DNA from 2 places in the Paenibacillus sp. J31P13 genome. Region 2 is predicted to be linked to the other one. Evidence: riboswitches for the same ligand, from Rfam matches in the RefSeq annotation. Region 2 holds a riboswitch; the other holds the start of a gene.

Region 1 (3,425 bases), on a different contig from region 2:
CGTCTTCTGCAACAGTTCGCACAGTATCAAGAGCAACAAAAGGTGATCAAAAAAATGAAAGAAACCATCCGCCAGCTGGAGGAATGGGGGCGTGTAGCTGGGAATGAGAAGTTTTTCAAGCGAGCAGCCTCTATTCGTAAAGCGTTGGAGAGGATGGAGTCAGTTAAGCGTCCCGTTCTGGAGCGGAGAACGGCGGATTTCGAATTATCACCACTAGACCGTTCTGGTCGTAAGGTTATTTCATTCGAAGGGGTGACCAAGCAATATGATGGTCGCATGATTTTGAATGGAACGGAGGGAAGCCTGCTCTATGGGGAGAAGGTTGTGCTTCTCGGGGATAATGGTTCGGGAAAAACGACACTCTTTAAATTAATTATGGGCATGGATTCGCCGGATACTGGCGAGGTAGAACAAGGCTCGCGTGTGGAGATCGGATATTTAGCACAACAGGAGCCGGTTAAAGATAACAAGCAGACAGTGCTGGAATTTTTCCGTATGGAGGGAAGTCTAGAGGAAGGCGAAGCGCGAAATGTGCTGGCAAAATATTTATTCTACGGCGCTGACGTATTCAAGCCGCTGCAAATGCTGTCCGGCGGAGAATGGTCACGTCTGCGATTAGCTCTGTTAGTGATGCGCAAGCCGAATCTGCTTCTGCTGGATGAGCCGACTAATCATCTCGATATGGCTTCGCGGGAAGCATTAGAAGAAGCACTAGAGGATTATCCGGGAACAGTGCTTGCGATTTCTCATGACAGATATTTTATTAATCGCCTAGCGAAGCGAGTATGGGAGCTGAAGCAAGGCAGAATTGCAACGTATCTTGGAAATTACGATGACTTTAAAGAAAAACGTGAGAAACAGTCAATGCAAGAAAGTGCATCGATAAGTGGTCCACCTCGCAAAACTGATCGGCAGTATTCAGATACAAAGCTGGTTGAAAGCAGTAATACGGCACGTATAAATGAGCGGAAACGTGAGCAACTGGAGCTAAAGATTACGGTACTGGAAGCGGAGTTAGCCCGTCATGATGATGAACTGCAACGATTAGATAGTATTGGCAATACCATTCAGCTTGAAGCAAAGTGGCGTGAGCGTGAAGGGAAGCAATCGCAGCTCGATGAGCTTCTAGAACTGTGGATGGAGATGTGAAAAATCTTACTCCTTAACCTATCATTTCTATGATATACTCTTATTTAAGTGAATATAAGATTGCAGGATAAAGGTGCTGATTCGTCAGCTTAATAGGGAATTCGGTTAAAATCCGAAGCTGTTTCCGCAACTGTATGTGCAGATGAAATAACGATAGCCACTGTCTCAAGGAGTGCAATGCTTCTAGCAGATGGGAAGGCGTTAAAGTAAAAGGACGCACAAGCCAGGAGACCTACCTTTCTCTGATCGTATCAACTCTCTTCGGAAGCTAAGAGGATGTACGGCAAATAGAAGAACGGGTATCTATTTAAATATGCGATTCTACTGTTTTCCGCCATTTCTCTTTTTTTGAGAAATGGCGGTTTTTGCTGTGCCTATCTTGCAGGACATTCACCAAAAAAATTAGGAGGTTATTTAAAAGTGGGATTGGGATTGAAAAAAAGATGGCTTAATATAGTCATCGCACTCATGTTGTCATTATCACTTGTATTACCTGTATCAATTGTAAGAGCGGAAGAACCAAGCGTAGCTGCTACCGAGCAAGTATCCGTGAAAGTGGATGTACGTGTAGAAGGATATAAAGGTACGATTGCAAAGCTTCATGATTTTGTAGCAACGGGTAACGCAGCCGTTACAGCAGAAGAGGTAACGAAGCAAGCGTTGGATGCTAATGCAATTCCGTATATTAACAAATCCGGTTATTTTCAATCTATCAATGGTGAAGCAGATAGCGAGCTAGGTGTTGCCAGCGGCTGGATGTATAAAGTGAATGGTGTATATCCGGATGTATATGCTCCAGATTATGAAATTAAAGACGGCGATGAAATTGTTTGGCATTACATAAACTTCTCTTCGGTCCTCCAAAATTTCACCGATTATGGTATGAATCTTGGATCAGGAGTCGACACGGTAGATAAGGTTACATTTGAGCCCTTCATTGAGATGCCGACAACAGCTGTTGCAGGTGAACCTATAAAAATCAAAGTAACGGGAAAATACAGCATTTTAAGTTACATCTTCGTGACTATAGAAGAAGATTTATTAGCTAATTTGGATCAAGTAACGATTGAAATGAATGGCAAGCAATATGTGACAGACGAGAACGGTGAAGCAACGATACCAGCTGAAGACTCACTTGCTGGTACACATGAGCTTAAATTTACTAAGGATTTACCAGGCTCTTTGTACGTTGGAACGAAAACAAAGGAAATCGCTTCTTATCCTCGTATTATTCGTACATACAAGGAATTAACGATTCAAGAACCAGTAGTGGAGCCTACCCCTCGCGAGAAGGTAGAGAAAGCTCTTGAAAAAGGCAAAACGTATTTTCTTACTGAAAAAAGTTTAGTTAATACTCGTGTCAATGAATCATACAGCGGCTATTGGATGCTTTCAGCTATGTATGCAGCTGGGGTAGATATTAAAAGCTATCCATGGCTTGTTTCACCAACAAGTGAAAACACAGCTTGGACAAAAGCTGCGGGACAAGCATCAAGCGCTGCAAATGAAGATTCAGGAACGATCATTGGCGCTAAGATTCTAGGTCTCGATCCAACGAACTTAAAAACACGTAACTATGTAGAAGATTTAATTGCAAAACAAAAAGGTTCGGGGATGTTCTCAACCATTTGGGGCGAGTCATTTGCTTTGGTCGCGCTTGATCTCGTAAATGCACAATACAAGCAAGCAGAACAGATTGACGCTATTTTAAAATTGCAAAATGCAACAACCGGTTATTTTGGAGATCTAGATGCAACAGGATGGATATTGTTTGCTTTAGCTCCACATCGTGATCAACCGGCAGTAGAGTCAGCTATTCAAAAAGCAGTTGCAGGCTATCATAAATCATTTATAGAAAAAGGCTTTATCGATAATGCAAATTCAATGGCTTCTATTATTTCTGGTTTAGCGTCTGTAGGAGAAGATTTATTCTCTGATAAATGGACGTACGAGAAAGACGGAAAAACGATTAATATCGTAAGCTACCTAGCAGAAAATTATCAGCTTGAAAATGGCGGTATTCGTTGGAAAGCCGCTGATACAAAATCTAATTTAATGGCTTTAGAACAAGTATATATTGCATTTTCGGATGCTTTGCATCAGAAATCAACTTTTGTTCGTCTCAAAGAAAGTACAACCGTTCCTCCAGTTGAAGGCCCGGGTACAGGCGGAGAAAACCCTGGAAATGGCAATGGCAACCCAGGAAACGGCAACGGTAACGGCAATGAAAATCAAACGATTTCAACCTATATTTCAATTCGTACTGGCAGCTCGAC
Region 2 (3,425 bases):
ACGGCCTTGAACTGTCTGTTCGATATTTCGAACCTCTATCATATCTCGCCTCCTTGCTTCCGTTTGCGAAGATGGAGTAGATAAGCGAAGAAAGGAGCGCCAATCAAGGCGGTCACGACGCCAAGCGGAATTTCTTTTTGAATCCATACATTTCTTGCCAGCGTATCAGCCCACAGCACAAAGATCCCACCGCCAATAGCGGCTAATGGTGTTATGATTCGGTAATCAGGACCGACAATCAAGCGTATCAAATGGGGTACAACAAGTCCCACAAAGCCAATTACTCCGGATACAGAAACGGCAGCTGCCGTAAGCAGCGTGGAGCAAATCAATACGATAAGCTTCGTTCGTTCTACATGGATGCCAAGATGCGCCGCATGCTTCTCTCCTAAAACGAATAAATTAAGCGATTGACCGTATACGAGCAAGATTGGCAATCCAATTGCGAGAAACGGGATAAGCATAAGTACATGATCCCAGCTTCTCATGGCAAGCGATCCCATAAGCCAGAACAAAATTTGATTAACGATACCTTGAGACATCGACACCATGAATGAAACAAATGCACCTAGAAAGGCTTGAATAATAACGCCGGATAGAATCAACGTCTCAATATGCATGACGCCTTTATTTCGAGACAACCAAAAGACGCCAAGCAAGGTTACCGTTCCTGTGGCGAAAGCGACAAGCGGAATCGTCCACATGCCAATTGCTGTCTGGAGCCCAAAAACGATGATCGTAGCAGCACCAACCGAGCTTCCGGAGGCAACTCCCAGTGTATAAGGGTCAGCTAATGGATTGCGCAATACGCCTTGAAAACCAGTACCTGCAAGCGCTAAACATGCTCCTACAAGAACAGCTAGAAGAACACGTGATAGCCTGACTTGGGTAACGATCGCTACTTCTCCAGGGGTATAGGTGACAGCCTCATCTGAGAACCACGGGAGTTGATGCATCAGAATGCCCCATACATCTGGAACAGAAATACCTGCTGAGCCGATAGACAAACTAACGACAATAGAAACAGCAAGAAGGAGCATAGCTGCTCCTCCATACAAGAATAATTTAAATTTCATAGCTTTATTTAATAAGATCCGGATGAATGACTTTTGCCAGTTCAAGCAAACCATCTGCTAAACGCGGGCCAACACGTGAGAGCTGATCATCCGACACCGCATAGAGCTGTTTGTTTTTCATAGCGTCAATAACCTCCCAGCCAGGACGGCTCTGAATACCGACGAGAATGGGGTTAGGATCTTCTTTCAGAATAGGATAAATAATTAATTGCGGATTTTGCTTGATGACTTCCTCTGCATTCACTTCAAACCAACTAGGTGTAGCTGACGCAATATTTTGTCCTCCGGCAAGTGTGATCAATTCATCAAGGAACGTGCTGGAACCAACGGTCCAGCCCGGAGAGAACTCCAAGTATACACTTTTCTTCTCAGCATCCTTGACAGCTTCAGTCACTTGCTTCTTCACCTCACGCATCCTGTCAGCGACAACTGCGGCTTCAGCTTGTTTATCTAGCAATTTACCAAACGTCTCGACTTTTGTCACAACCGCATCATATGTAGTCGGGTCTGTTGCAAAAACAGTAATATTCAGTTCGCGAAGTCGAGTGATTGCATCCATATTCATCGATGATGATGCCACCACGATATCCGGGTTAAGCGCAATAACGGCTTCAATATCCGTCGTCATATCGCCAACCTTTGATACTGCTGCAACTTCTTCAGGATAGTTGCTGTTCGTATCAACGCCAACGACGTTCTCGCCAGCACCGATTGCATATACGAGTTCTGTTTCACTTGGCACGATCGTTACAATCTTCGTCGGTGCCTTCTCAAACGTCATCTCTGTTCCCGTATCATCCTTTATCGTTAAAGGATAGACCGTTGCCTTATCAGAAGGTGTCGGCGAATTTGTTGCTGCTTCCGTTGAATTTGTAGGCGCTGGGCTAGTCTTATTTTCTTCCTTATTCGTTGCTCCGCATGCTGTCATGAATACAAGCAGCAGAGTCAAGAGCATTCCAAACAGTATTTTCTTCATACTAAGGTTGTTCCGATTCATCCTATTCTTCTCCCCTATAACTTTTATATTTCGTATAAAATAAAAAAAGCATTTCTGGCAATTGTGCCAGAAATGCTGTCATACGCCTCACAAATACTCAGCGAAAAGCTTCTCCAACACCTTCCTAAGACCACGTAGGTTTAAGCGTTAATGTAGACAGGCAGATTTTCTGACTCGGAATATGCATAACGTCATCTCGGGTTACCCCTTCGTGACACTTTAATGAAGCGTAGGCATTTGAAAAGCCTTCACTCATTAAGCCATTCCATACAGTGGCGGGTCCGCGCCGGATTTCCACCGGTCTTCCCTATTAAGCGTCAACGAATGCAAATAGAAAAATCTCTTCTATTAACTATACTCGTCTCAGCACCTGTTTACTCACTATGAAATTATTTGTTGTAACTATACACCGTCATCAATCATTTGTCTACTTGTTCTCCATATTGCTGAATCCGTTCTGCATACATTTATTTTCGCATAGGTAGAGGTAATAAGGATCTTCGGCTGATGACAAGAAATTGGAAGGAATTACAACTATTAAGGAGGTCTTCCTTTCTTATGCACATGCAAAAAAAACAACTGACACCCATCTATAAGTTCAGTATTGGCTTCGTAATCATCGCGCTTCTCATTGCCGGCGCTGTCAGTTGGCTTCGCTCAGGCGAGGAGCCAACCAAACCAGTAACCGAGCATGATTTTGATAGCGGCCATCTAAGCTGGTCTATTGAAGATTATCCCGCCAAAGTGCTTCAAGACAATCTCTTTATATTACATCTTACTGACCTTAAAGGATCTCCGATACAAGGGGCTAACCTCAAAATTAAACTAGATATGCTGCACATGAATTGCGGAGACTTTGTCTTTAGCCTCACTGAAACAAAACCAGGTCAGTATGAGGGTCAAGGCATACCTCTTATGGCAGGCTTGTGGAAGGCATCTTTAACACTTCAAATTGGAGATCAGACTTATACAATAAGCAGACATTTACAAGCCGTACATTAAGTAAACTTACCAAAGCCATGGATTAATAGTTGGTATCACACCATTAACAGCCAATCCTCGAAGTATGGATAATACGCCGACTGCTATTGCTGTAATGACACTTGCTTTGCGCATGAAGCGCCTCCACCGTTTATTTGCAAATGCGGCAATAGATGCTGCGGCAGCCAAGGCCGGAAAGGTAGATAATCCGAACAAGGCCATCACGAAAGCACCAGCTGGTGCTGATCCCGTCGCTGCCGCAGTCATTTGCATCGCATAGGTTAAGCCGCAGGGCAGGAAGCCAAATGCAACCCCCGTTGCCAATAAATGAGCTGACTCTTGCCCCTTCGAGCGTCCTGCCCCTCCTACAA

The links. Region 2 has a riboswitch for cobalamin ahead of AC0YOD_RS03700 (ABC transporter substrate-binding protein). Riboswitches for the same ligand answer to the same signal wherever they lie in the genome.
Region 1: linked by a shared signal. The riboswitch ahead of AC0YOD_RS24110 (S-layer homology domain-containing protein) and the one ahead of AC0YOD_RS03700 (ABC transporter substrate-binding protein) in region 2 are both predicted to bind cobalamin.

What each region holds. Positions count from the first base shown of each region.
Region 1 is NZ_JBWDNR010000009.1:159,149-162,573, forward strand. Features, by position in the region: gene abc-f (ribosomal protection-like ABC-F family protein) at 1-1,149, shown strand, start outside; cobalamin riboswitch at 1,204-1,403, shown strand; gene AC0YOD_RS24110 (S-layer homology domain-containing protein) at 1,570-3,425, shown strand, end outside.
Region 2 is NZ_JBWDNR010000001.1:834,865-838,289, reverse strand. Features, by position in the region: gene AC0YOD_RS03710 (ABC transporter ATP-binding protein) at 1-42, opposite strand, end outside; gene AC0YOD_RS03705 (FecCD family ABC transporter permease) at 39-1,076, opposite strand; gene AC0YOD_RS03700 (ABC transporter substrate-binding protein) at 1,081-2,052, opposite strand; cobalamin riboswitch at 2,216-2,414, opposite strand; gene AC0YOD_RS03695 (FixH family protein) at 2,632-3,075, shown strand; gene AC0YOD_RS03690 (sulfite exporter TauE/SafE family protein) at 3,082-3,425, opposite strand, start outside.